Regions from separate parts of the Enterococcus avium genome, predicted to be linked through region 3. Evidence: predicted binding sites of a transcription regulator. Region 3 holds the regulator's gene; each other region holds the start of a gene.
The links. Region 3 encodes NrdR, which represses ribonucleotide reductase genes. Its sites were predicted from a motif close to ACACNATATATNGTGT; they were not measured.

Region 1: the regulator NrdR is predicted to act here: its motif matches at 5,191-5,206, upstream of nrdH (glutaredoxin-like protein NrdH).
Region 2: the regulator NrdR is predicted to act here: its motif matches at 8,305-8,320, upstream of nrdD (anaerobic ribonucleoside-triphosphate reductase).

The regions. Positions count from the first base shown of each region.
Region 1 is NZ_NBSL01000002.1:320,037-330,119, reverse strand. Features, by position in the region: gene AUF14_RS01710 (ABC transporter ATP-binding protein) at 1-943, opposite strand, end outside; gene AUF14_RS01705 (MarR family winged helix-turn-helix transcriptional regulator) at 1,143-1,844, opposite strand; gene AUF14_RS01700 (FeoB-associated Cys-rich membrane protein) at 2,124-2,258, opposite strand; gene feoB (ferrous iron transport protein B) at 2,246-4,408, opposite strand; gene AUF14_RS01690 (FeoA family protein) at 4,409-4,879, opposite strand; gene nrdH (glutaredoxin-like protein NrdH) at 5,273-5,491, shown strand; gene nrdE (class 1b ribonucleoside-diphosphate reductase subunit alpha) at 5,814-7,973, shown strand; gene nrdF (class 1b ribonucleoside-diphosphate reductase subunit beta) at 8,201-9,166, shown strand; gene AUF14_RS22735 (ABC transporter permease) at 9,207-10,083, opposite strand, start outside.
Region 2 is NZ_NBSL01000002.1:261,484-271,566, reverse strand. Features, by position in the region: gene dltD (D-alanyl-lipoteichoic acid biosynthesis protein DltD) at 222-1,487, opposite strand; gene dltC (D-alanine--poly(phosphoribitol) ligase subunit DltC) at 1,487-1,720, opposite strand; gene dltB (D-alanyl-lipoteichoic acid biosynthesis protein DltB) at 1,759-2,979, opposite strand; gene dltA (D-alanine--poly(phosphoribitol) ligase subunit DltA) at 2,979-4,490, opposite strand; gene AUF14_RS01400 (teichoic acid D-Ala incorporation-associated protein DltX) at 4,538-4,687, opposite strand; gene AUF14_RS01395 (FtsX-like permease family protein) at 4,933-6,945, opposite strand; gene AUF14_RS01390 (ABC transporter ATP-binding protein) at 6,935-7,702, opposite strand; gene nrdD (anaerobic ribonucleoside-triphosphate reductase) at 8,423-10,083, shown strand, end outside.
Region 3 is NZ_NBSL01000002.1:1,026,051-1,036,133, reverse strand. Features, by position in the region: gene pepT (peptidase T) at 1-1,220, opposite strand, end outside; gene AUF14_RS05415 (Nif3-like dinuclear metal center hexameric protein) at 1,244-2,365, opposite strand; gene AUF14_RS05410 (tRNA (adenine(22)-N(1))-methyltransferase) at 2,346-3,059, opposite strand; gene dnaI (primosomal protein DnaI) at 3,178-4,104, opposite strand; gene AUF14_RS05400 (DnaD domain protein) at 4,104-5,417, opposite strand; gene nrdR (transcriptional regulator NrdR) at 5,429-5,902, opposite strand; gene coaE (dephospho-CoA kinase) at 6,086-6,685, opposite strand; gene mutM (DNA-formamidopyrimidine glycosylase) at 6,689-7,522, opposite strand; gene polA (DNA polymerase I) at 7,571-10,083, opposite strand, start outside.

The DNA.
Region 1 (10,083 bases), 710 kb from region 3:
AAAACATCGCAAAACTAGCTGCTGGCATCATGATATTAAATAGATACAACAAGAAAGCTACTAATTGCCCACTCGTCAATGTACCCGCTTGGACCCGGACTGCGCCATAACCTAAAATGCCGACAAACAATCCTAACATAACCGTCGTGATGATTGGCTGCAACATCGCTTCAACTTTTGCATCTTTAATTCCTAAGTTAAAAATCTTATTGATAAATGAACCGCCGCTGTTCTTTTCAAATTCTTCACCATTGCTTGATTTAATCAGACGAATCTCAGATAACTTTTCACTGGCTTCCGCATTGAAGTCAGCGGTTGCCGCCTGCAATTGCCGACCCAAGCGTGACATAATTCGTCCAATCGGCATCATAATCAATGCCATGATCGGCACTGCTAAGAACATCATCGCCGCCATTTTCCAATCCATTACAAATAGAATAATCATAGATCCAACTAATTGGATCGCACCAGTAATAAAATTAGGAAACTGCGTTGCGACTAAATCTTTAATAACTGTCGTGTCATTCACCAGCCGTGAGCTGCTCTCACCTGATTTATGATCATCATAGTAACCCACGGGCATTTGTAATAAATGGCTCCATAATTTTTCTCGTAACGTTTTAACAGCACTTTCACCAACATATCGCAATAAAAAGCTGCCAATCGCACCAAATGCTAGTTGTGCTACGAAAGCCAAAACTAAAACAATCAGCATCCTTTTGTCGATTTGTGCCAATTTACTTGTATCAATTAATCCTTTCGTCAATTGCGGAACGATCAAGCTTGCCCCACTTGTTAATAGACTCAAAAACAAACCGATAGCAAACAGTGATTTCTTAGGATTGACACTCATAATCAAACGTAAAAAATCTTTTAATTTATAGTTACTCTTCTTTTCTTCTTTAATTGTTTCTTCAGGCGCTATACTCATATCCCGATCCATAATTGGTACCTCCTTATTCGCGTAAATCTACTAATTTTTTTTAGAAAAAATTAGTTTGATTCGAATGCCGTATACCATTCAACTAATGCGCTCAATCAATTAATTCACTTTTTTACTGAGTACCTTTTCGCCTATACTTTCTGCGAAAAGTTGAACTGACATCCTCATTTATTTATACGAAACCAATTTCCCTTCTATGTTAAAAATCGTCCCATTCTGTATTTTCTGGACCTTTCGTTTTGTCTGGTCCGTTATAGCAGTCAGGATTGCCGCAAAAGTTTCGACGAAAATCATGATTGAAATTCCGAGAAAACTCTCGTGACGCATTGCGCATCTCCCGTTGCATTTGATGCCGTATAAGATGCTGCTCTTCTCGCGAAAGATTTTGCCAATCCTCTTGCCAATTTTCAGCGAAATGTTCACGCATTGCTTGCATCTGACGCAAACGATCCATTGGATCAACAAATCGTCCTGCTTGTTTTTGAAACTCTTCCTGCCAGCCAGCGGAAATCTTTTGCAGATACTCGCTGAAATTTTCCTGTTCTTCTTCCGTCAATCCGGCAAAGAAGGCTTCACTCATATCCTCACCGACATGACTTATTTTTTTCGCCTTTTGTCTTCCTTTTTCAGTTAGGAAAACACGTTTGATTCGTTTGTCATGCTTTTCTTCTTTTCGCAGAACATCGTTACTTTTCTCCATTTTCTTCATTAACTCTGCTAAGGAACTTGGGCGAATATCAAGAATTTCAGCTAATTGGCTTTGGATTAGTCCGTCTTCTTTTACCAAAATTGCTAAAACTCGTTGCTGACCAGTTAACTTCTGTCTTGTACTCATAAATGCATTACTAGCTGAACTAATAAAACGCAGCTGACGCATCAAATCTTTTGTAAACTCACTCATAAAAAGGATCTCCTTACTATTATTGATATTCGTACCGTAACTTCTTCTTCGTTTGTTGGAAACGAGCTCATCGTTATTGGCTAATCTTTTCTAATACTGTCAAAATTTAGAGAAATAACGATAAAGTTCGGTACCTAACTTTATTACGTTTGCCATTATAGTTCGGTACCGAACAGTTGTCAACAACTTTGTAATATTTTTTTATTTATTCAATTAAATGGTTAAGAGCATGAATGACAAAAAAGAACCTAGTGAGATTCACTAGGCTCTTACTTCAGATTAATGTTTATGCTGTTCCTCTTTTACTGGACAACCACTGTCACAGTCTTCGCATGAGCTGCCATTTTTGATTCTTCGATAAACAACCACTCCAGCACCACCAAAGATTAAGATACTCAATATTATAGTTGCCATTCTTTCACCTCTTTGATTTCTTCGATTGTAATCGTCGGTGCTTGTTTAACAGGGCGTCTTACGATGAAGTAAATCATCGCAGCAAGTACGAAAGCCGCTAAGATTAAACCAATACCGAACTTCCCGTTTTCAAACATCACATGACCGAATTGATAGACAACAAAACTTACAGCATAAGCCAAACTACATTGGTAACCGATCGCACGCCACGTCCACTTGATATCACCCATTTCACGATGGATTGCACCAATTGCGGCAAAACAAGGTGCACATAGCAAGTTAAAGACTAAGAACGAATAACCAGCAATCGGTGTATAGGCTGCCTGTAACGACTTCCAGATTTCTACGCCATTTTCAGCAACTTCGGCATGACGATACAAAATTCCGAAGGTCCCAATCACATTCTCTTTTGCTACCAGACCAGTAATCGCTGCAACCGCTCCACGCCAGTCGCCCCAACCCAATGGAGCAAATAATGGTGCAATCAAGCCACCCAAAGCAGCTAAAATGCTGTCATTTTCATTTACCGCTTGTAACGAGAAGTTGTAGCTGGAAATAAACCAGATCACGATACTAGATACAAAAATGATTGTTCCAGCACGTTTAACGAAAGCTTTACTATGATCATAGGTATACCGTACTGTATTGCCGATTCGAGGCATATGGTATAAGGGAAGCTCCATAATAAATGGTGTTGGGTCACCAGCAAACAGTTTGGTTTTCTTTAAAGCGATTCCCGATAAAACGATGGCACCCATTCCAACAAAGTATGCTGATGGTGCTACCCAGCTACTATTGGGGAAGAATGCTCCAGCAATTAGAGCAATGATCGGCAGTTTTGCCGAACAAGGCATAAATGTCGTCAACATTGCCGTCATTCGTCGATCTTTTTCATTTTCAATCGTACGACTGGCCATTACTCCAGGTACACCACAGCCTGTCGCAATCAACATAGGAATGAATGACTTCCCGGATAAACCGAACTTACGGAAGATTCGATCCATAACAAATGCAATTCGAGACATATAGCCGCAATCTTCCAAAAGCGCCAAACATAAGAAAAGCACCATTAATTGTGGAAGGAAGCCTAAAACAGCTCCCACTCCAGCAATGATTCCATCTAATATCAAGCTTTGCATCCATTCAGCAACATTCCACGACTGCAAAGTCGAGCTGACAAAATTTGGCACGATATCGCCAAATAAATTATCATTCACCCAATCCGTTCCCATCGCCCCAACTGTTTGGATTGCAATATAATAGATTAACCACATGACTAACGCAAAAATCGGCAATGCTAAAAAACGATTGGTTACAATTCGATCTATTTTGTCTGAGATCGATAGCTTAAACTGATCCTCATCAATGACACATAACGTTTTCAAATCGGTTATGAAATTATAACGCTCATTAATAACTAAGCTTTCCGCATCCTCACCGAAGATTTTCTCTGTGATCTTTATAATCTCTTGCAACTCTTTTTCCTGAATCGGACTCAGATTTAAGCCCTTTTGTGCGCGTTCATCCCGTTCAAATAATTTCAAACTGTACCAGCGGCTATACTTAGCAACAACCGTACTGCCTAAAACATCTTCGATTTCACTTAAGGCCGCCTCTAAACGTTTATCATAGTGAGGAAAATTGACTTCCTCTACTCCTTTTTTAACTAGATGAAGGGCTTCGCTGACTGCTTTATCCAGTCCCCAATTCCTTAATGCACTGATTCCTACTACTGGAACACCTAAAGCATAAGCAAGCTTCTCTAGATTAATCTGCTTACCACTTTTTTTGATGATGTCCATCATATTCACAGCAACGACTACTGGAATTCCTGTTTCGATCAGTTGTGTCGTTAAGTAAAGATTACGCTCGAGGTTCGTCCCATCAATAATATTAATGATGGCATCCGGCGTGCCTGAGAGTAAATAATCCCGAGCCACTACTTCTTCTGGAGAGTAAGGCGATAGTGAATAAATTCCTGGCAGGTCATCAATACTTACTTCAGAATCCTTCTTATAGATCCCCTCTTTACGTTCAACCGTTACGCCTGGCCAATTTCCCACAAATTGGTTGGTTCCGGTTAAAACATTAAAAGTGCTCGTTTTTCCGCTGTTGGGATTTCCTGCTAAAGCAATATGTATCTTAGCCATTTATTCTACCTCCTTCGATACAACCACCATCTCTGATTCGCTTTTTCGTAAACTCAGCTCATATCCACGAACACGAAGTTCAATTGGATCACCTAAAGGAGCCAGTTTGACAACTTTTACTGCTGTGCCTTTTGTTAAACCCATATCCATTAAGCGACGTTTGATCGACCCGCTGCCGTGAACATTCACTACAACGCCTTCTTCGCCTGCATTTAATTGGTCAAGCGAAACCCAAGTTTCTTGATCTTCCGTTAGTTCCTTCACAAGTATCTGCTTAAGTAAAGACTGGGATAAAGCCAGTCGTGTATTATGTAGTAGAATAATGCCATTATCGCCAGAATGATTTACGACGGCAACTTTTGAACCGACAATCATTCCCAAGTCCTGTAACCGGTGCTTTAAATCATTTTCTAAAGGCATTTCGCTAATCTGAACGACATAGTTCAATGAAATATCTGCCAAAGTTGTCATATTTTCCTCCACCTTACTGTTCGACTTTTGCATCTAATTAATAATGAGAATCTTTCTCACTAAGAATAGCTTCATTTGAGTGCAAAGTCAATAAATGGTCGAAGATTTTCTCTTTTTTCTGAGCAAGTTGTTTGACAATCATTGATTTATTTGGTTCGATCCTGTTTTTCTCGTTATTAAAAAAACTTTTTCCTTGTAAAAAAACATCTTATAGCAGTTTTTCTAATTCTGTAAAGGGATTTTTCTTTGCAGCTATCCGTTTTCAACCTTTTTGCAAAAAACACAAAGAGTAGTATACCAATAATCTACCAACACAATATATGGTGTTTAACGATTGACTTTTTCCCTACATCTTTTATACTAGTAATTGTAGAAATCAAGGGAGGTAGTCTTATGGTAAAAGTCTATTCAAAAAATAATTGTATGCAGTGCAAAATGACAAAGCGTTATTTAACCGAAAATCAAATTTCATTCGAAGAAATCAACATCGACAATGAACCCGAAGCTCTAGGTTTTCTAAAAGATCAAGGTTTCCAAAGTGTCCCAGTTATTTTCGGCGGACAACAAGCCATCATCGGTTTTCGTCCAGATCAATTGAAAGCATTAGCGTAAATTTGAAAGGTTGCGGCAGAAGCGTTTTGCTTCAAGTACCAATTAGGTACTGTTCCAGATTAGTTCAGATGAACAATCGCTGTGTCTCACAGCAATAAGAAGAATTATTTCCGAATAAGCTACTTCTAGAGCACCTTTTTTCGAAAACTTTGCGATCCACGATTGCAAAGTTTTCTTTATTCCCAGTTCCACCTTTTTACAGTTTGCTTAGTGAAAGAGTAAATATTGATTCACAATTGATCACTGGTGAAGAAACTTATTTGAACGATTAGTCAGCCAAAACAAAAACATACAGACACTATATATAGAAAGATGTGACGAAATGAGCCTGAAAGACCTAGGTGAAGTATCTTACTTCAAGCTGAATAACGAAATTAATCGTCCAGTGAATGGACAGATTCCACTAAATAAAGATAAAGAAGCATTAGCCGCTTTTTTCAAAGAAAATGTTGAACCAAATACCCATGCATTTTCTTCAGTGCAAGAGAAAATCAACTATTTAATAGAAGAAGAATTTTTAGAGGCCGAGTTTCTTGCAAAATATACGACTGCTTTTATCGAAAAACTTTATACCTATTTAGAGGAACAAAATTTTACCTTTAAATCATTTATGGCGGCATATAAGTTTTATTCTCAGTATGCGTTGAAAAGCAATGATGGAACGGAATATTTAGAAAGCTATGAGGATCGGGTTGCTTTCAATGCCTTATACTTTGCAGACGGCGATGAAAAATTAGCTTTATCCTTAGCAGATGAAATGATCCATCAACGTTACCAGCCTGCTACCCCATCCTTCTTGAATGCGGGCCGCAAACGTCGTGGAGAATTGGTTTCTTGTTTCTTAATTCAAGTAACGGACGATATGAATAGTATTGGGCGGTCAATCAACTCCGCTTTGCAATTATCACGCATCGGCGGCGGTGTCGGAATCAATCTATCGAACTTGCGTGAAGCCGGTTCACCGATTAAAGGTTATGATGGCGCTGCTAGTGGTGTCGTTCCTGTTATGAAATTATTTGAAGACAGCTTTTCTTATTCGAACCAATTAGGCCAACGTCAAGGTGCTGGTGTCGTTTACTTAGACGTCTTCCATCCGGATATTGAAATGTTCCTATCTGCCAAAAAGGAAAACGCCGACGAAAAAATCCGTGTGAAGACTCTTTCTCTTGGTGTGACTGTGCCAGATAAATTTTACGAATTGGCTCGTAAAAATGAAGATATGTATTTGTTTAGTCCTTACGGCATTGAACGTGAATACGGTGTTCCTTATTCTTATGTAGATATTACGAAGGAATACGATAATTTAGTCGCAAATCCAAATATTCGCAAGAAAAAAATTCGTGCCCGCGATTTAGAAAATGAAATCTCAAAATTGCAGCAAGAATCTGGTTATCCTTATATCATCAACATTGATACAGCAAACCGTGCAAATCCAGTGGATGGAAAAATTGTCATGAGTAATTTATGTTCTGAGATTCTGCAAGTACAAACACCTTCTACGATCAATGGTCGGCAAGAATATGATGTATTAGGAACAGATATTTCATGTAATCTTGGTTCAACCAATATCGTGAACTTGATGGAAAGTCCCGATTTTGGTCAATCTGTTCGGACAATGGTTCGTGCTCTAACTTTTGTAACAGATGAATCCGATATTGACGTCGTTCCTTCGATTCAAAATGGGAATAAACTAAATCATACGATCGGTTTAGGTGCGATGGGCCTGCACAGCTTCTTTGCGAAACACTTGATGGAATATGGTTCAGAAGAATCAATTGACTTCACAAATATTTATTTCACACTGCTTAACTACTGGACTTTGATGGAAAGCAATGAATTAGCAAAAGAACGCCAGACAACCTTCCATAACTTTGAAAAATCAGCCTATGCTGATGGCTCATATTTTGATAAATACACGACTGGCGAATTTGTTCCTAAAACAGATAAAGTCAAAGAAATCTTCAAGGATATCTTTGTCCCAACTGCCGAAGATTGGCAAGCACTAAAAGAAGCTGTTCAAAAAGATGGCCTATACCACCAAAATCGGTTAGCTGTTGCACCAAATGGTTCGATTTCTTATATTAACGATACAAGTGCCAGCTTACACCCAATCACTCGTTTAATTGAAGAGCGTCAAGAAAAGAAAATCGGTAAGATCTATTATCCAGCGCCTTACTTGAATAATGAAACCTTGCCTTATTATACTTCTGCCTATGATATGGATATGCGCAAAGTCATTGACGTTTATGCGACTGCTCAGCAACATATCGACCAAGGAATGAGCTTGACCTTGTTTATGCGTTCGGAAATTCCTGAAGGACTATATGAATGGAAAACTGAAAGCAAACAAACAACACGTGATTTGAACATCCTGCGTAACTACGCTTTTTATAAGGGCTGTAAATCCATTTATTACGTTCGAACATTTACTGATGATGCCGAAGAAATTGGCTCAAACCAATGTGAAAGCTGTGTAATCTAAATCATTGTTCCCTCTCGCACTTCTGTTCGAGAGGGAATGCTCTGCGTAAATAACTACTTTAGGATGTCAGGCCAACTTTTCACAGTTTTCATTCACTTAAAACAGGACAAATTGATTTATATTAGATATGAACATGTATAGTTGGATGATATACGTGGAGAGCATTAAATTTATTTTTTTGGACTTTAAAAAAATAAATTTATTAATACGAAATAGGGGGAATATCCATGGCAGAAACTTATTATGAAGCCATTAACTGGAATGAAATCGAAGACGTCATCGATAAATCGACGTGGGAAAAATTGACTGAACAATTTTGGTTGGATACACGGATTCCGTTGTCTAACGACTTAGACGATTGGCGTAAACTATCTGACCTAGAAAAACAAACTGTGGGTTATGTATTCGGCGGTCTGACCTTATTGGATACCGTCCAATCAGAAAGCGGAATGGATCAGCTGCGTAAAGATGTTCGGACGCCCCACGAAGAAGCTGTCTTGAACAATATTCAATTTATGGAATCTGTTCACGCGAAAAGCTATTCATCAATTTTCAGTACCTTGAATACCAAAACGGAAATCAATGAAATCTTTGAATGGACCAATACCAATCAATACCTGCAAAAAAAGGCCGAACGGATCAACGAGATCTATAAAAACGGCACACCATTAGAAAAGAAAATCGCCAGTGTCTTTCTTGAGACTTTCCTTTTCTATTCTGGTTTTTACACACCTCTATATTATTTAGGAAATAATAAGTTGGCCAATGTAGCGGAGATCATCAAATTGATCATTCGTGATGAATCGGTTCATGGCACCTACATTGGTTACAAATTCCAACGCGGATTCAACGAACAAACCGAAGAAGAACAAGAACGTTTGAAGGAATGGATGTACGATTTATTGTATGAATTGTACGAAAATGAAGAACGTTATACCGAAGAATTATACGATGAAATCGGCTGGACCGAAGAAGTCAAAACGTTCTTGCGCTACAATGCCAATAAAGCTTTGATGAATCTAGGCATGGATCCACTTTTCCCAGATACCGCAGATGATGTGAACCCGATCGTTATGAACGGGATTTCCACCGGAACTAGTAACCATGATTTCTTCTCACAAGTCGGCAATGGCTACTTGCTTGGTCAAGTGGAAGCCATGAATGATGATGATTATTTGATTGGTTTAGAATAAAGCAAAATGCAGCCCGCAGTTTCTTGCGGGCTGCATTTTTTTATTCTGACGCCTGAATTCGTTTGATGACTGTTTCTTTATTGACGATCGTGGTCGTTGCATAAGTCAGAATCAATTGTACGATAACAACTAAGAAAATCATCAGCAAAACTTGGATTAATGGGTATTGATACACTTTAATTTGCATCAACGAATGACTTTCCGCATACAAGTAAACCAGATATCCGAGAATACTGCCTAGGCCTCCCGCTAGTAAAATAATACCACCTGCATAGACGAAACCCTCTGTTCGAAGCATTTTCTTCATTTGTTGATTAGACATGCCGATTGCCTGCATAACGCCTAATTCTTTTTTTCGACTTAAAATACTATCGATTGTCGTATTGATTAGGTTCATGATCCCAACGATTGCCAAAACTAGCATAATCGCATACCCAGCCCCAGCTGTCAGTTGCAACGTGTCTTCCCACTGTTTCAAAACTTCTTCATAACTTTCTAAACGAAACAGCTCATTTCCTTCTTCAATATTTTCAATGGCTGATTGAACGGTTTTAGTTTTTCCTTTAGCAGCTTTAATATTCACATAGTAGGTTAAATTATTTTTCGATAGTTTTTTTATCGCCTCGTTGCTCATTAAGAAATTATCAAAGTTCGTAACCGATTGTGCAAAGCTTCCTCCACCAATGATTGTCATGTCTTTTTCAAACGTACGATTCCCATCAAAGAATTTGAAGGTCAATGTATCGCCGATCTTGATTTCTGGATAATTTGCTAATATATAACCTGTCGCAATAACTTTATCTCCTGAGTTTAATTCCTCATAAGTCGCATGTCCTTTCTCAATATCTCTATTGATCAGAGCCATTTGATCCTTAGAAATACCGCCAATTGATAAGCTCATTGGCTTGTCTGTCCCA
Region 2 (10,083 bases), 760 kb from region 3:
ACCATAACTTTTCTATGTTCGTTATTAGAACAGAAAAAAAGAACACCTCAAGACAAAATTAAGTCTCAAAGATGTTCTGATTAATGTTTGTGAATCACCATTAAAATCTCTAAAAAAGAACTATTTTAGATGAAATTAACGCTTTAAAACCGCTCTTTTTCTTTACTAATCCAGCCGATAAATCAGACAATCACAAGTTCACAAGCGTAATTTCCCTATTTCTATTTTATCGCTTCGGGATTCATTTCTTGCCATTCTTTGCTTAGGAAATAACGATTATTGATCGTATAATTCTCACCTTGAGAATTAGAGCTCTTCAAAAATGGAGCAATTTCTTTATCTGCCGCCAGCCAGCCCTTCCATCCTAAATGAATCGTATCTTGCATAAAGTAGGGCGTATTTTGCTGAGTTGAGTAGTCAGCGATATTGGTAAAGCCCTGCGATGTTAATTGGTATTTGATTTTAGCAGAAAATTGCTGCAGCATCTCATCAGAAAGACCCGTAAATTTTGCCCAGCGGCCATTGACTGGTGGAATGATAAAGAGTACCTTCGCATGCTTTTTCGCTAATTGATCAAGCGCCAATTGAAAATCGGAAAACTCTGGAGAATAGCGATAATCCCATTTTCGTTGCGAATTGGCAAATCGATCCATATGTGGTTCGATCCTGCGTTTAAAGAAATGCTGTTGAATCCCAAATTCATTTCCTTGGGTCGCCTGCTTGCCTAAACGATTGGCTAACTGATTCAATTTATGGGGATCATAATTTTCAGGCAGTGCTTTGACATTTTTATCGATAGCCTTCTGCTTACTAATCATGCCGATTGTACTGAACAATTCGTCCTCTCGTTCTAACATGTTTAATTTTAGTCTGCTGAAGGTGACATCCGTTTGGTCTGGTAAATTTCCCGCCATCACTGCATCTAGCATTCTTTCTAACCGTTCATCTTTTCTTACCACTCCATAGTGAGTCAAGCGTTGAGCCAAATATTTATCACTAGATTGAACTTTTTTGAGATTCATTAGCCAAGTCAAGGTCTGCTCTGGGGAATAATAGGCATCAAAGTAATCACGTTTGATCCCATTTTTAACAAACCATTGTGGGGAAATGATGAATACAACCTTGCGATCCTTCAACTCATTTCCCAATGACTGCATCATCATAAATTGGGTCAATGATTGGGTTCCAGGCGCTCCCATCAAAAAAGGCGTGTAGCCGCGATCATACTTTTCGGCTAAGACCGATGGATGGAAGGGACTGATTCGGCTCAATTCAGAAGAGCCGAAAAATGGGACGTAATGATCGGTACTTAGAGCTTCTTTTGTAATACTGTTTCCTCGCAAAACATTTCCAGCCATTGAACTTGAAGCAGCTTTGATCAGCTTTGGATCATTGCTGTTGATTTTAAATGGGGAAAAAAACAGAAGAACCAATAATACTGCCGCTAAAAGAATCGGCCCAAAGATACCGAAAAGTTTCTTTTTCATTAAGCCTGTAAAGCTTTCACTTGTTCAATAATTTTATTTGGTGTGTTCCATTGCGCGCGGTCAAACTCTGAAACAGGTACTTGCACATCTAACTGTCCTTCAATTTCAACCAATAGCTGAACGGTTGCTAGGGAGTCCATCAATCCTTCCTCGAATAAATCTACCTCAGGATTTTCTCGAACTTCCTCTGTTCCTGTGATATCTTCTAAAATACTAAATAATGTGTCTTCCATGTTACTCGCTCCATTTCGTTTTTTTGTAGTCTAGCTGTTTATCTTCCTAGAAAGAAATTGTGAAATATTAATTTATCCAAAAAACCTGAGAAGATCAAAAAGCTCAAGCAGACGGCGTTGAAGGTTAAGAAAATCGCCAACGCATGGGTAAATTTATTGGATGGAATCTGCTTCTTGTGTTTCTTCTTGAATCGCAGCCACGCATCTGTCAAACAAATCAATGCGGCATGATAGAAGCCATACAAGATGTAATACCAAGTCAAGCCGTGCCAAACGCCCATGATCAGGAACAAAGCAAAGTAGCCGACATTTGACGCGACGATCCGACTCTTGAAGGTTTTCTTTTTAATCAAGGTGAACATCAAACGCATATAAATATAATCGCGAAACCAAAAGGACAAGGTCATGTGCCAACGATTCCAGAATTCTTTGATGTTCCAGGATAAGAACGGCTTATTAAAGTTCGGTGGTGTCTCATATCCCATCAGCTTGCTGGTACCTACTGCAAACAGGCTGTAGCCAGCGAAATCGAAGAACAAATACATACTATAGACATACATATAGCCGACTAGGCCCCAAGAAATACCACCATGCTGCATCGCCATTCGATCAACGATTGGCAGAAGCACTTGACCAAAATAATAGCCGATTACAAATTTATATAAAAAGCCGACAAAAATATCGTGAACACCAGCACCTAATAAATCGACGTATTTTTCTGGTGTAGGCGGCTCCTTCAAATCCTTTTCAAAGCGGCGATACCGATCGATCGGACCAGAGGAAATCGTTGGGAAAAACAGCAGGAACTTGATATAGTTCAACGGGCTGTATTCCTTGATCATCCCATCCCGCATTTCCATGATGATCTGAACCGATTTAAAGGTCAGATAAGAAATCCCTAGAAATCCAAAGATGGAGTTTTCTCCATCTATAAATGGGGTGATCTTAACTAAAATCAAAGGAACGATACTTAAAAATACGGCTAAGTAAAAGATGCCCGCTTGATTCTTGTTTTTACGATAATGGTTGTAACACCAAACAAGAATACTTTGGAAGATCACGTAGCCGATCAATGCCAGCCCTTGGCGATAATCCTTTCCGCCAAAAGAAACATACAAGAAGAACAGTGTGATCAGTGACTGGTACCAGCCGATTCGTTTACCGCGAATCAGTAGACTTATTATCAGCGGCAACAGTGCCACACATAAGATAATGAAATAAATCGGTGACGCATAAGGCACCATGTGAGGAATCAACATCAGCTATTCACCTCGTTAATTAGTCGCTTGCGATCAATTTTGCCGTTTGCCGTCCGCGGTAATTGATCGACATAGACAAATTTTTGCGGAATCATGTAGTCCATGACAGCTTCCGCTAATTCTTCTTTCACTGCCTTGCTTAGCTGATACGTTTTCTCAAAGTCATTGTCATTGGCAACAACATAAGCCACTAATTGCTGAACCTTGTGGTCTTGATACTTGGGAACCACTGTCGCCTGCTTAACATAAGAAACCTGTTCTAAATGATGATCGATGTCTTCCAATTCGATTCGAAAGCCGTGCAGCTTCACTTGAAAATCAATCCGTCCTTCATATAGCAGTAACCCATCCTTCTGAAGTCTTCCAGCATCTCCTGTACGATAAGCAGGAACGCCATCGATCTTGAAAAAGGCAGCTGCCGTTTTTTCTGGATTATGCATGTAGCCCTTTGAAACACTCGGACCTTTAATAATGATCTCCCCGGCAATGCCGTCTGTTACTGCTCGATTTCCGTCATAAATCAGAACTTCGGTATCTTCTTTGATATAACCGATCGGCACACGATCATATTTGCTTAACACCTCTTCAGTCACTTCAATTTGCGTCATGGCAACCGTTGCTTCCGTTGGCCCGTAAGTATTAAAGACCTTCGCATGCGGAAAGCGCCGTAATAACTCTTCTGCCGTCTTTCTTGGCAGCTCCTCTCCACAGAATTGGAAAATCTTCAGTGAAGGCACATGTTCGCCATCAAAGGTCTTCTCCATTAGACAGATATCCATGAATGACGGTGTTGATACCCAGACCTCCAAAGCTAAATTTGGTAAAAAGTTGAATAATTTCTTGAAATCATTGATCACTGCTTTTTCCATCGGAATTAATGTTCCACCGCTGCAAAGTGCAGGATAGATACTCATAACGGATAAATCGAAGGAATAGGGTGCCTGCGATAAAAAACGCATGCCCGCTTCGATCTCAAAATCCTTTAGATTCCAATTTACAAAACTCAATAAATTTTTGTGACTAATCTGAACACCCTTCGGTACCCCAGTCGTTCCAGAAGTGAAGATGATATAGAAGGTTTCATCGCCCATCACTGGCTGCAATTTTTCATATGCATGTTCTGTTGTAAAAATCTCAGCTAGTTTTTCAGGCGACACGACTGGAATCGTCACGTTTAATTCTTCTGGCCAAGGCAAAACACTTAAAATCATTGCTGGCTGTGCTACCTTTAGGATCAGTTGGATACGATCCAATGGGGTAGTTGATTCAATCGGAATATAGGCATGTCCGCTTTTGGCCGCTCCTAAGAAACTGGCGATCATAGCAAATTCCAATTCTCCGAAGACAACAATCGGTGTTTTAGCTTCTATATTTTGATTCAAATAGTGTGCTAAGTTATCTGACCACTGACGTAATGTTTGATAACTGAATTCTTCCTTTTCTGATTGATAAGCGAGTGCCTCTGGCTTTTCATTAGCCCATTGGTCAATCGCTGTAATGATATTTTGCATGTTGGTCCCCTTCCCGTTCAGTTCAAGAACGAACTCTTTTCAATCGATTAAAATTCGTTATAGATAAAATTACCGCCTTGGATACTCTTGTAATGGTATAAGTAAACGAGTATTAAAAGGACGGCAAAGTAGAAAAGCGTCTTTCCAATAAAACTTAACCAGTAACGAGTAGCGGGGCGTTTAAAAAATTTCTTCATCCGATCGCCCTCTCCCTTTTATTTAGTACTCATTATAGGAGGATGCCAAAAATCTACCATTTGTTTTTCTTACATATACCGCTTTCAAACGAACAGTTTTGTCACATTGGTATCCACGGCGTTTAGAACATTTTTTTAATGGAAAAACTGCCTGCTATCATTGGTTTTCTGCCAATGTAACTGGGAAGATAACTAGACGAAAAAACAGGATATACCGAATATCGATACATCCTGTTCTTAAGATTTTATGAAAGCTTTTTCTGATATACGCACGTTGCCCAATAAAATAGCGCATAGACCACCAGCATCAGTCCACAAAACAGATAGACAAATCCATAGTTGGCATTTTTGGCAATGTGAGAAATGACCGAGATAGCTAACATACTATGAATCAGAGCCAAAATCGCTGGAATAAAGAAAACCACTCGATTTTCACGCTTAATTTCTTGATAAATTGTTTTATCGGGTATTCCCATTTGTCGTAATAAACCATATTTCTTTCGCTTTTGCTTAAACTCAGAAAGTTGCCGCAGTGTGACCATACTTGCTGTCACAATGATAAAGGTGGTGGTCACAAAGGTCACTACGAACAGCACCAACCCCATACTGCTGCGAGTCATTCGATAAACTTCTTGATACGAGGTATACTCGGAACGATATACCGTCGACCCATCTTTATTAGTTCCTTCTCCTTCTACAATATCTCCGACAATCTGTTCATTTTTCCAAGTCAGATCATAATGTATCGGATAATCCCAATCGCCCTTCAGGTTTGCACGAATAACCTGATTCAGCTTATTCTCAAAACGATCTTCTACATCGATCACCTCTAACGCATAAGAAATGCCTGATAATTCATCAAAAAGTTCATCAGAAACGACAATCATTCCCGTACCATATCGCAAGCTCGTATCACCAAAAAAATTGGGGTGCGTTTCTTGAACCTTTAGCTTCTGACTTTTCAAATATATGATTTTACTGTAACGAGCATAATCATTCAGATAACGCTGATAGGAGCTCAAAACAACTGTCGAATCAGCAGACTTTAACTGAATATTCTGCAAGGTAGGATTGGTTTTTCGAAAAGCCAGATAATCAGATATCGAAACGACATCCGTAATTTCCGGCTGAGAATTTACACCCTCTCCAGAAATTGCTACGCTTTGTTTGGCTGGCACTGCTTTTAAGTGTAAGGTCTGCCGTTGATAAGGAGCAACGCTTTGCAGCTTCGGTTCTAGCTTCTGATAGCTTTGTTGTGTCATCATTACAGAGGCCGGAGCAATTTCATCAACTAAACGCATTTGTAGTGACACAAGTGCCGCCATTCCCCCTAAAATCGCCAATGCTAAACCTAACGCAACTGTGATAGAACCCAAAAAACGCCATTCACTAAATAATCGTAATTGCCATTCGCTTCTTGATAGCATTCCCAAATTTTTGTTTAAGCGCTTTGGCCGATAGGAATTATACCAGCGCAATGTAAAAGCAAAAAATAAATAGCTGCCAAATACACATAGTAAAAAGATCAAGCCCATTAACAAAGCATTGCCTCGAAGCAAGCCGAAACGATCACTGGCTGTCCGGGAAAAAACAACATAGGTCATCGCCATTCCCCAGCCGCTTAATAAAAAGAGAGCCCCGATACTACCAGCGATTTTCTGCGGCAAAGATACCTTCATCGCTTGAATTTTACGTAAGCGAAGCGTCTTTAAATGTGAAAACTTAGACCCTGATACCAGCCATAAAATCTGGAAAGAAACAACCGCCAATATAAAGAGCACCACTAAGCCAGTTGCTATGATCGCATCGGTCGAGAAAAAGAAATGCACTCTTAGCGGCAGGTCCATAGCTTTCACAAGAATCATACTAAACAGCTTAGAAAGCAAAACTCCAACGCCGATCCCGATTACAAAAGAAAAAATCCCGATAAAGAAAATTTCTAAAATGAACCAGAGACAAATCTGATAGTAGTTCAATCCATATAAATGGAAGATGCTGATATCCTTTCGCCGATTTTCTATAAAAAAACGATTGGTATTCGTCATAAAAAACAGCAAAATCAGTACAACCGCAAAACTGCCGAAGCCTAACATCCCAACTAGCTGTGTATTTTTTCCAGCACTGCGAATTAACGGCTGCTCATAGGTCATCGCTGTAAAAGAATAATAAACCATTACTGCAAAAATCAGACTGAAGAAAAAAATCAAATAGTTCGACAACTGCTTTTTAAAGCTTCGCCAAACGATTTTAATCAGCATTGGCTTTTCCTCCTCCGCCGATCGTTGCCTGCATATCAATGACCTTTTCAAAAAAATCCTTGCGAGAAGAACGCCGGACAATTTCAGAGAAAAAACGCCCATCTTTAATAAACAATACTCGGTTACAATAACTAGCAGTGTAAGGATCATGGGTCACCATTAAGATTGTGGTTTCCTCATGAAGATTCACCTCATCTAAATAATTCAAAAATTCTGAAGCAGACTTAGAATCTAAAGAGCCCGTGGGTTCATCAGCAAACAAAACCAATGGACGGCTGATCAAAGCGCGGGCCGCTGCTGTTCGCTGCTGCTGCCCGATGGATATTTCTTCCGGGTAACGTGCTAAGATCTGCTCAATCTTCAAAATTTTCGTCAACCGAAGCACCCGTTCTTCAATCTCTTCATTAGAGAGCTTACTGACAGTCAATGGCAAAATAATATTATCCTTAACTGTTAAACTATCGATTAGATTAAAGTCCTGAAAGATAAATCCTAAATTTTCCCGCCGAAAATCCGTCAAACGAGCCTCTCGCATCTGGGTAATATCTGCTCCGTCGATTTTAACGGAACCCATTGTCGGCAATAAAATTGTGGAGAGGATATTCATCAAGGTCGTCTTCCCAGCTCCACTAGGTCCCATAATACCGATGAACTCGCCTTTTTCTACACTGAAGTTCAGGTCATTTAAAACCGTGACTTTATTGTTTCGTGTGCCAAAGCTTTTACTAAGATGCTGCACATCGATCATTTTTTTCATGAGTGCCTCCTTATTCGTTTTAATGTAATTATTTTTTTCTAAAAGAAAAAATTAGGTTGATTCGAATGCCGTATATCATTCAACTAAAGTGTTCAATCAATGTATTAGCTAATTTTGATAATTTCTTTTTTGCCTACGTCTCCTGCAAAAAGTTGAACTGACATCCTTATTCGTTTTAATGTAATCATTTTTTCTAAAAGAAAAAATTAGGTTGATTCGAATGCCGTATATCATTCAACTAAAGTGTTCAATCAATGTATTAGCTAGTTTTGATATTTTCTCTTTTGCCTACGTCTCCTGCAAAAAGTTGAACTGACATCCTTATTCGTTTTAATGTACTATTTTTCTCAAATAGAAAAATGAGTTGGTCCTTGTCTGACGCAGCAGTGATCAACATATTCAAAAAATTAATATGACGAATACTTATTTTTAATATCTAAATTTTTTTCTTTATGGTATCATATTTGAGGCGGATTCCTATGTGAAACGTCCTTCAATAGTCTTACAATTTTTTCACTTTTTTGGAAAAATATTTTTCAGTTATTTTATCATAAAGGGAAGCTTGACCTCATCAGTTTTCTTATATCTTTCAGTAAACGAGCACACTATATATAGTGTGCTTTTCTTTTTTTGACAAAAAATAATACTATATATCGTTGCAACAAACTCAGAAATGCTATATGATTGATAATGAACTTTAAAGGAAATGGAGTGTTTGCAATGATGGAAATCCACACAAAAGATTCGTTGTTCAACGAATATCAACCGTCGCTAAAAAATATTAAGGTCGTAAAACGTGATGGTCGTCACACAGCATTTGATGATCAAAAGATTTATGATGCTTTAATCAAGGCAGAAACGAAAATTAAAGGATCTGTTGATCCATTGGCTCATGAACGTATCCAGTCAATCGTTGAGCGTGTAGATGCAGAAATTTCAGAACGTTTTACTAGCGATATCAAAATATATGAAATCCAAAACATCGTGGAGCATACATTATTAGAACACAACGAATATGAATTAGCGGAAGAATATATCAATTATCGGACGCGCCGCGACTTCCAGCGCAGCAAAGCCACCGATATCAACTTTACGATCGGAAAATTGATCAACAAGGATCAAACCGTCGTTAACGAAAATGCCAATAAAGATAGTGATGTCTTTAACACGCAGCGTGATTTAACAGCTGGAATTGTCGGCAAATCAATTGGTTTGAAGATGCTGCCGCCTCATGTGGCGAACGCGCACCAAAAAGGCGACATCCATTATCATGATTTAGATTATCATCCATATACACCGATGACCAACTGCTGTTTGATTGACTTCAAAGGCATGTTGAACAACGGCTTTAAAATCGGGAATGCGGAAGTTGAAAGTCCTAAATCAATCCAAACAGCAACAGCCCAGATTTCACAAATCATCGCCAACGTGGCTTCAAGCCAATACGGTGGCTGTTCAGCAGACCGTACGGACGAATTATTAGCTCCTTTTGCGCGTCTAAATTACGCAAAACACTTAAAAGACGCTGAAGAGTGGATCGATGACCCTGAAAAACAAAAAGCGTTCGCGAAACAAAAAACACGTAAAGATATTTATGACGCGATGCAAAGCTTAGAATATGAAATCAATACCCTATTTACTTCAAACGGACAAACGCCTTTCACTTCTCTTGGCTTTGGTCTTGGAACAGACTGGTTTGAACGTGAAATTCAAAAAGCGATTCTGCAAATCCGAATCAAAGGTCTAGGCAGCGAAAAACGGACAGCAATCTTTCCTAAATTGATCTTTACTTTGCGTCGTGGTACAAACTTAGAACCAACTGATCCAAACTACGATATCAAAGAATTGGCGTTAGAATGTGCAACTAAACGGATGTATCCAGATATCTTGAACTATGATAAATTGATCGAATTAACCGGCAGCTTCAAAGTGCCAATGGGATGCCGCTCATTCTTACAAGGCTGGAAAAATGAACAAGGAGAAGAAGTCAACGCAGGTCGTATGAACCTTGGCGTTGTTACCTTAAACTTACCGCGGATCGCTTTAGAGTCTGGCGGCAACAAAGAAAAATTCTGGTCTCTATTAGAAGAACGCCTGCAAATCGCCAAAGACGCGTTAGTCTTCCGTATCGATCGTTGTAAAGAAGCTACACCAGCAAACGCTCCGATCCTTTATCAATATGGCGCGTTCGGCAAACGTCTGAAACGGACCGATGCGGTTAACGAATTATTCAAAAATAAACGGGCAACGATTTCTTTGGGCTATATCGGACTTTATGAAGTAGCCAGTGTCTTTTACGGCGGCGAATGGGAAAACAATCCAGAAGCAAAAGACTTTACCATTGACATCATGAAAGACTTGAAAGAACACGCCGATGCATG
Region 3 (10,083 bases):
TTATTTTCAATAATCTTTACGATTACGTCAACTGCTTTTTCCATCGTCTGTAATGAGACAAATTCAAAGCGACCATGCATATTTTCAGCACCAGCAAAAATATTTGGCGTAGGAATACCCATAAATGAGATTTTAGAACCGTCTGTCCCGCCACGGATTGGTTCAATGATTGGTTTCACATCAACCTCTTCCATCGCACCCTTAGCAAGATCAATGACACTCATGTCTTTTTCAATGATTTCACCCATGTTGTAGTATTGATCATACATGTTGATTTCCACACGTTCTTGATCAAATTGGCTATTCATTTTTGCTTGTAGATCTGTAATCATTTGTTTACGTTCTTCAAATTTATCACGGTCATGGTCACGAATAATATAGGTCATTTTCGCTTCTTCCACATTTCCATCTAAAGCTAATAAATGGAAGAAACCTTCACGTCCATCTGTTTTTTCTGGTCGATCGCCTTCTGGTAGTTGGTTATGGAAATCAATTGCCATTTGTAACGCATTAATCATCGTGTTTTTAGCTGTCCCTGGATGAACGTTTTTCCCATGCATCGTGATTTCTGCTTGAGCAGCGCTAAATGTTTCATATTGCAATTCGCCAATTGGACCACCATCCATAGTATAGGCGAAATCTGTGTTGAACTGTTTCACATCGAATTTATCCGCACCGATACCGATTTCTTCATCGGGACCAAAGCCGACACGTACTTCACCATGTTTGATTTCAGGGTGATTAATCAAATACTCCATCGCTGTCATAATTTCAGCAATCCCAGATTTATCATCAGAACCCAGTAGTGTTGATCCATCAGTAGTGATTAATGTTTGTCCGACGTAGTTTTTCAAATTCGGAAAATCTTTTACATTTAATGTATATTTTCCGTCAGCATCTAACTTAATAGTAGATTCACCATCATAATTTTCAACGATTTGAGGGTTGACTCCTTCTGCGTTGAAATCTGCTGTATCCATGTGAGAGATAAAACCGATAGTCCGCGCTTCTTTGTCAAGGTTGCTTGGCAAAGTGGCGATCACATAGCCGTTATTTTCGTTGTAGGTAATCTCCTGCATACCGATCTCTTCTAATTCCTTCATCAGCTCTTTAGCAAAGGCTACCTGTGTTTGAGTTGAGGGTGTTGTGGTGCTTGTCGCATCAGAACGAGTTTCTGTCTTTACATACTTTAAAAAACGCGGTAATAAATTTTCGTACATCTTACTCTCTCCTTTAATGCTATTTATTTAAATGAAAAAGGATTTGTGGAAGTCTCAGATACAAAAAATTCAACCTTCCAGTCCTCTTCATTTTTCCATTGGTTAAATAAGTCTACCAGTTTTTCTTTACATAGCGACTCAATATAGTGTCCTGGATCAATTACCAACATTCCTGTTTCTTGCATGTCATGAGCGGTATGATAGTAAACATCTCCAGTAATATAAACATCCGCCTTTGCTGCTACGGCCTCACGATAAAATTTTTCTCCGCTGCCGCCGCAAATTGCTACGCGTTTAATTGTTTTCTTTGTCTTATGAGGATAAACCACACGTAAGCCTTCCAAATCAAACGTATTTTTCACTTTTTCAATGAAGTCTTCTGTCGGCATCGCTTCCTTTAATTCGCCGACTCGACCAATTCCATACTTTTCTGCCAAATTATCAATTTGATAAATATCATAAGCAGGTTCTTCATATGGATGAGCAGCAAGCATCGCTTGAACTACCTCCGTTTGCCGTGTCTCAGGAAACAGCACTTCAATTTTACTTTCTTGGACCTGTTCAGCAACATTCGCCGCGCCGATTGTCGGATTTGCTTCTGCATTTGGCGTAAAACGCCCTGTTCCATTAATGGTAAATGAAGTCGCTTGATAATTTCCCTGTTCTCCTGCACCAGCTTCAGCCAATGCTTGGCGCATTTTTTTTGCGGCCTCTTGAGGAACGTAAACTGCCAGTTTTTTCATGGATACCGTATGGGTGTGAATTAAATAATCCGTATCAAAAACAGCTAATGCTTCACAAAACCAATCATTCAATCCATTTTCAATGATATCCATATTCGTGTGCGCCGCAAAAACCGCGATATCATGTTTGATCAAATCCGCATACATCTTTGTTTGAATATCGTCAGTCGTTAAACGAGAAACAGGACGAAAAATCGGTGGATGCTTCACAATTAACAGATCAATTTTTTTCTCAATCGCTTCATCGACAACTGCTGGTCGAACATCTAAACTCATCATGATTCGATTGACTTCTTTATTTAAAGTACCAATATGAAGGCCGACAGGATCGCCTTCTTCAGCCAACCATTCGGGACAATATTGATTAAAACGCTGGATAAATTCACTTCCCTGCATCTTCAAGTACCTCCTTGATCCATTCAATTTCCAGTATAACCTCGCGGATTTTTTCGGTAACATCTTGATCACTTTGGTGTAAACTAGTTAAGATTTTTTCCATTTTGCTTAGTTTGTGCTGCCATTTTTTGATAAAAACAGGAGCTTTTTCTTTCAGTAAAACTGGTCCAAAGAATAGTTCTTTGGCAGTATAATCCGGCTGCACTAAATCTTTATCAGCAACAATCAGCTCATAAACTTTCTGATTTTCTTCAATGATGGCTTCCTCTGTGATCGTATAGCCTTCAGCTACTAGCCATTGACGTAATTGACGCTCTCCAACATTTGGTTGTAGAATCAAGCGCTCTTTACCGGATAGGCGCGCTTTTTCTTTCCCACGTTGTAAAATATCGCGGATCAAGACACCGCCCATTCCGCAAATAGTGATGGCTGAAATCTGATCATTCAATTCAACTGCTTCAAGTCCATCCGCTAACCGAACATCAATTTTGTTCTCTAAACCATTTTTTGCTGCTTGCCTTTTAGCTGACTCATACGGGCCTACTACGACCTCTCCTGCAATACTATAAGATATCTTGTTTTGCAGCATTAAAGCGACGGGCAGATACGCGTGATCTGAACCTATATCTGCTAAACGTGCATCTTGCGGCACAAATTCTGCCGCTTTTTGTAAACGAATCGATAAATCTTTCGCGTTCATTTTTTCACATCCTAAAAGTAATTATAACACTCCTTAAAAAAAGCGCCCCCTAAAAAGAGCTAAATGATAGCGCTTTTTAATAGGGCGTTTGCCTTTTTCTAAGGATATTTTTGTTTTTTTAACCGTTTCGGCGATTTTCACCGATTACCCAGATTTCTCTACTTAAATAACGAACACGCTCCATAATCCGCTTTGCTTTCAAAGGTTCCTCATCGCCTCGTTGTGTAACGGATAAATGTTGCTCCAATTGATCCATATTGAAATTAGATGAGAAAAAGGTCGGTAATTGCTCCTGCATTCGATGCTGCAAGATCACTCCTAGCACTTCATCGCGAATCCAAGCGCTCATGGAGTCTGCACCGATATCATCAATCATTAAGATTGGTGCCCGTTTTACTTCATCTAGTTTTGGACCTACTTTGTCATTGGAGATCGCTTGTTTCATTTCTCCAGCAAATGTTGGAAAATGTAAAAGTGTGGTTTCGAAACCCTTAACTGCTAGTTCATGGGCAACAGCTCCTAACAAGTAGGTTTTCCCTACACCAAAATCCCCCACTAAAAACAAGGCTTTATGAAACATTTTTGGTGCTGCCTCATATTGATTAATGAAATCCAGAGAAGCCTCCAATGCTTCACTACGCCCAGAGGTAACCTCAAAGGTGCGAATCGAGGCCTTGCGAATATCTTTGGGCATATCTAGCGAATTCACGCGATTGCGGATTTCCTCTTCACGCTTCATACGCAACAGCTCATCTGTCGGTACATAGGTCACATCAATAAAGTGAAAGTTTAAACTCAATTGCGGTTCATAACCCGGTGCAATCATAGTTGGATCAGAAGCTAAATATTTTTTCTTTTCTTGAACAAACTCATATAATTTCGCAAAGGATTTTTCGATATCCTCTTGTGTCAGCTTTTCTTTGTGCTCTTCGATAAACTGACGAACATCTGGATCGGCCAAAACTTCTTCCATCATTTGGCGGTAACGACCATCGACCCCACGGCTTTTAATGATGCGATTCAACTCTTTTCCTACATCTTCCATTAATCGTCACCTTCTTTACTTAAATATTCCGCTAATTTACGGTTCAATTCTGCTTCTTTTTCCGGTGTTAATTTGGTCTCTTTAGGTGGCTGTTTGATGTGCTCTGGCAACGCTTCTTTACGACCCGCTCCGCGTTTTTGATAAGCTGGACGACTGGTCTGAGGTTTGCGAACCAGTTTTTGATTGTTCTCACGTACATGGGCGATTGCCGCTTCAGGACTGATAATTTTTTTCTGTGCCCAATCATTTGCGATAGCATTCAAATAGTTCGCATTGATTACCGCTTGGTTTTGAATGACCAAAATATAATTGATGATTATATTGATGACGCTTTTCGGTAACAAATTGCGACTAATCAATTCTTCTAGCAATCGAACTTCCGTATTTGTCTCAAATCCGCCTTTTTCGCGTTTAATCGCTCGTAAAAATGTTACTGGCGCAATTTTTTTGCTTTGAGCAATGACCTCTAATTCCTGCGGAGAAAAACTTCCGTTATTGGCAGAGCTATCGATCATCGTTTCTTTAGGCTCAGCAGATACGTTGGGACGTTTTTCCTTGTTGATCAGCTGACGTAAATAGCTAAAATTCAACCCGTTTTTTTCACCAGCACTTGCCTTCGCTACATACTCTGCTAAATCCAATTCATTCAAGCCATACAAAGTTTGAAAGGTTTGCAGCTTTTCACGATCATCATAACTCAAAAACAAATTAAAGCGTTTAAGCTGTTGCGTAAACAATGACCAATCAAAATCTGTTTGGGTAGAAAAAGCCTCTTGTGTTTGTTCTAAACTTTCACTTTGGCTGGCAAAAGCTTTATCATCGAAACGATAAACTTCACGAAAACGTTTGGTAATATTCTTGACTTCACCTTTTTCAAAGGTTTTCGGCTTGAAGCGCTCAACTAAACGTTCATAACGTCGTTTTCCTACCTTGTCCATCAGTAAATAAGCCATCAAAGGATCTTGAAAAAATTTCTCTGGAATCAATGGAGGGTGAAGCTGATAGAGCAAACTCATGCCAATTTCATTATCTGTTTTTTGAAACGTTTCTAACAAACCAATGCCTTCTAATTGTTCTCGCGCTTTCACCAGATTCATCAGTCCAGTATCCACTGCAGCTAATAAATCCGTATGCATGAGGCTGGCACTCTTACCCTCTATGCTAACATCGCTAACAAAAGTTAAATATAAGCTTAATGCGTTACTGCCGATAATCGGCTGATATAAATAAAGCAACGCATCCTGTTTGCTTTGATCAAGTTGTGGCTCACCGTAGACCGTGTAAAAGGTGCTGGGTTTTAGTTCTTCTGCCACTAAAAAGCCTCCTACTCATCATCTGTTGACTTTGCTTTGTCAACGATTTCCTGCAATTCCTTCAAGAATACAGACATGTCTTTAAACTGTCGATAAACACTCGCAAAACGAATATAGGCGATCTCGTCCACTTCCATTAAATCCTCCATGACAAATTCGCCGATTTGACTCGTAGGAATTTCATTTTCTCCCATACTGCGAACACGATTTTCTACATGATCCACGATCTGTTCCATCTGTTCCATAGCTACTGGACGTTTTTCTGCAGAGCGAATCAACCCGCGTAAAATTTTATCACGACTGAACTCTTCGCGATCCCCATTTCGTTTAACAACTAATAAAGGAGCTGCCTCAATACGCTCAAAGGTCGTAAAACGAAACCCGCAGCTCTCGCATTCTCTTCGACGGCGGATCGCTCGCCCGTCATCTGTTTGTCGACTATCAATTACTCGTGAATTATTATGATTACATCTTGGACAACGCATAATTTCACCCGCACTTTCTTATTAATTAGAATGACTCACTTTGTATGAATATCTTTTTGTTATATAGAATAATTTCTCAAAAACAAAAACAGGTTTGAAAGAAAACTTTTTTGTTTATATAACATGAGTTTACCATAACCAGCCCACTAAAAAAAGCGTCGTAAAGCTACGACGCTGAATTCTTTAAGAAACAAATTTTTTTCTTTCTAACCATTTAAGAACCTCTTGACGCGTTGTTTCTTGTGAATTGCAATTATCAAATACGAAATCCGCTCTTTTTTTCTTTTCCTCTAACGGAAGCTGGCTATTAATGCGTTTTAAAGCTTCTTCTTCAGAAAGATTATTTCTTGCCATCAGGCGTTCCAATTGGATGTCTGGTGTAACATAAACTGTTGCCACTTCATCCATCATTGATTCGTAATGTCCTTCGAATAAGAGTGGGATATCAACAATCACCAAGTGACTTCCTTTTTTTGCCTCTAGTGTTTGTTTTTTTATTTCATCACGAATAAATGGATCAAGTGTTTTGTTTAACAGATGTCTTTTTTGCTCATTTTGAAAGATTAAAGTTCCCAATTTTTTGCGGTCCAAACTACCATCGTTTTGCAAAATTGTTTTACCAAAAACTTTCTCTAAAGCCATCAGTCCTTCAGTACCCGGCTCTACGACTTCCCGAGCAATAATGTCTCCATCAACAACTGGAAATCCTTCTGCCTTAAAAAAATCTACAACCGTTGATTTTCCACTAGCGATACCACCAGTAACACCTAATACAAAGCTCAAATTCTACACCTTCTTTAGTTTTTGGCAATGAGGACAAAGGTGTGTCCCTCTTTGCGCTACTTTGATTTTGATAATTGGTGTGCCACAACGCGAACACGGTTCACCAGTTTGTCCGTAGACGTGCAATTCTTGTTGGAAATGTCCAGCCTCTCCAAGCGCATTTAAATAGGTTCGAATGGTCGTTCCGCCTGCCTCTTTCGCTTTTCCGATCACCTCGATAATCGCTTCACGCAACTGGCGAGCACTTTGAGAACTCAACGTATTCGCCGGTTGTTCAGGATGAATCTTCGCTAACCAGAGGACTTCATCAACATAGATGTTTCCTAAGCCTGCCACGATTTTTTGATTTAGTAATAGAGGCTTGATCATGGTGGAAGCCTTTTTCAATTTAACTTTAAAATCAGCTAAGTCAAAATCCGCATCTGTCGGCTCAGGGCCTAACCGCGTCAAACCTTTATACTCTTTCGCCGTTCCTTTTTTCAATAGAGCCATTCGACCAAATTTACGTACGTCATGATAAATTAACTCAGAACCATCAGTAAAAATGAAACGAACATGGCTGTGTTTGTCTAACGCAGTCGGCTGATCAAAAAATTCATACTTTCCTTCCATCCGTAAATGTGAAACCATCTCGTAATGTGTAAATTCAAAGATCAAGTACTTTCCACGTCGATCCACTGTTTCTATTGTTTCACCGATCAATTGCTGCTGAAAAATATCGATCTCGGGAAATTCAATAATGCGCGGCCAATAAACATCAACTTTCGCAATCGTTTTATTCTTAACCAAAGAGACCAAACCTTTTCTGACAGTCTCTACTTCTGGCAATTCTGGCATTTTACTTCACTCCTAAATCAAAAAGCTGGAATTTCTCCCAGCTTCTTTTTATTTTGCTTCATACCACGTTTTGCCCCAATTACTGTCGGTTAACAACGGGACATCTAACTGAACAGTGTTCTCCATCACTTCTTTGACTAATTTGTCTAATTGTTCCAATTCACTTTCTGGAACTTCGAAAACAAGCTCATCGTGTACTTGCAACAGCATCGTCGCCTGTAGTTTTTCCTCCTTCAAACGTTTTGCCATCTCAATCATTGCAAGTTTTAAGATATCTGCTGCACTTCCTTGAATTGGCGTATTTATGGCTGTTCGCTCTGCAAATGAACGAAGATTGAAGTTTCGCGCATTAATATCTGGTAAATAGCGTCGTCGATTATAAAGTGTGGCAGCATAGCCCTTATCTTTAGCCTCACGTACGCTTTCTTCCATATAACGTTTTACGTCTGGATAATTTTCAAAATACGTATCGATATATTCTTGTGCGGCCTTGCGCGTAATTCCCAGATTTTGTGATAGCCCATAATCAGAAATACCATACACAATTCCGAAGTTTACTGCTTTGGCATTTCGACGCATATTCGGCGTCACTTCATCTTCAGTAACATTGAAGACACGCATCGCGGTACTAGTGTGAATATCCATACCATCACGAAACGCCTGCTTCAAATGCTCATCCCCAGAAATATGTGCTAAAACACGCAATTCAATTTGAGAATAGTCAGAAGAATAGATTACCCAGTCTTCATCACGAGGAACAAAAGCCTGACGAATCTTTCGTCCTTCTTCTAATCTAATTGGAATATTTTGCAAGTTTGGATCAACCGAACTTAATCGGCCGGTTTGGGTCAAGGTCTGAATATAGCGTGTATGAATCTTATTATCCCCTTGAATCACTTTTAATAATCCTTCAACATAGGTTGATTGGATTTTTGCAATTTGACGATAATTTAAAATATGTTCAACGATTGGGGCCTGTTCACGCAGCTGTTCTAAAACATCTACCGCTGTCGAATAACCTGTTTTTGTTTTCTTAATAACTGGCAAATTCATTTTTTCAAACAAGATCACGCCCAATTGTTTTGGTGAATTGATATTGAACTCTTCACCAGCTTCTTGATAAATTTTTTCTTCGATTTCTTGCAAACGTTTCGAGAATTCTCCCCGCATAGCCTGTAACGTTTGTGCATTAACCGTAATTCCGGCAATTTCCATTTCTGCTAAAATACGAGAAAGGGGCAGTTCCATTTGGTAAAACAGCTTATCTTGTTTCTTCTCTTCCAATTCTTTCTCTAGCTTATCATTTAGGAAATGAATTGCCTTAATTTTACGAGCTAAATGTCCAAAGAAAATTTCATCATCTTCAGGCAACCCTTTTTTGGCTCCTTTTCCATAAATCTGGTCATCCGTTTGAATTTCTGTATAACCATAATACTGTGCCACACCCGCGATATCGTTACTGTTATCATTCGTATCTAATAAATACGCAGCTAATAAAACATCAAAGTTGATTCCCTCGGTTTTTGTAATATAGCGATTCAATGCCACATAAGTACGCTTAGCGTCATAAACCTTCTTACCATTTGCTGTTTCAAGCCATTTCTTAAATGCCTCATTTTCAAACAAAGCCAATTCATTTGTTACATAAATTTTATCTCCAGTGCCCCAAGCGACACCCACGATATCTGATAAATGATAATTGTCCTCTAGCATTTCAACATATAAGGCGGCATCGGCATCAAACATCTTTTCGTTAAACTCCGTGACAACTTCGAATTTGATGTCCTCTAACTCAACTTCCTCTTCTTCCACGTTCAATTTATTTAAAAAGCCTTTGAAATCCATCTCCTTAAAGAAAGGAATAAGCTTATCCAAATCTTTTCCGTTATAAACTAATTCATCAATGGAAATTTCAACTGGTGCATCTAATTTGATTGTAGCCAATTCCTTAGATAAAAATGCTTGATCCTTATCATTAATCAAATTTTCTTTCATTTTACTTTTCTTTAGTTCATCAATACTTTCGTAAACACCTTCAACACTGCCAAACTGCTTCAATAATTTGATTGCCGTTTTTTCTCCGACTTTTGTTACGCCTGGGTAATTATCCGAGGTATCTCCGGCAAGTCCTTTCATGTCGATGATTTGATTTGGCGTTAACCCGTCATATTTTTCGGCAACATGTTCCGGAGTGTAAGATTCGATTTCACTAACACCTTTAACTGTAATATCCACTTTAATCTTATCTGTCGCTAATTGCGTTAAATCGCGGTCTCCAGATAAAACAACGACATCATAGCCTTCATCCGCTGCTTGATGGGCCAAAGTTCCAATAATGTCATCCGCTTCGTAATTGTCCAACTCATAATGTTTCACGCCGAGACCAACTAATAATTCACGTAAGTAAGGCATTTGCTCGCGAAATTCACCAGGAGTCTTTGAACGACCACCCTTATATTCAGAATACATAGCTGTCCGAAATGTCGTGTTGCCGGCATCAAAAGCAACTAATACATGGGTAGGTTTTTCACGCTCCATCACGTTTTCAAACATATTGTTGA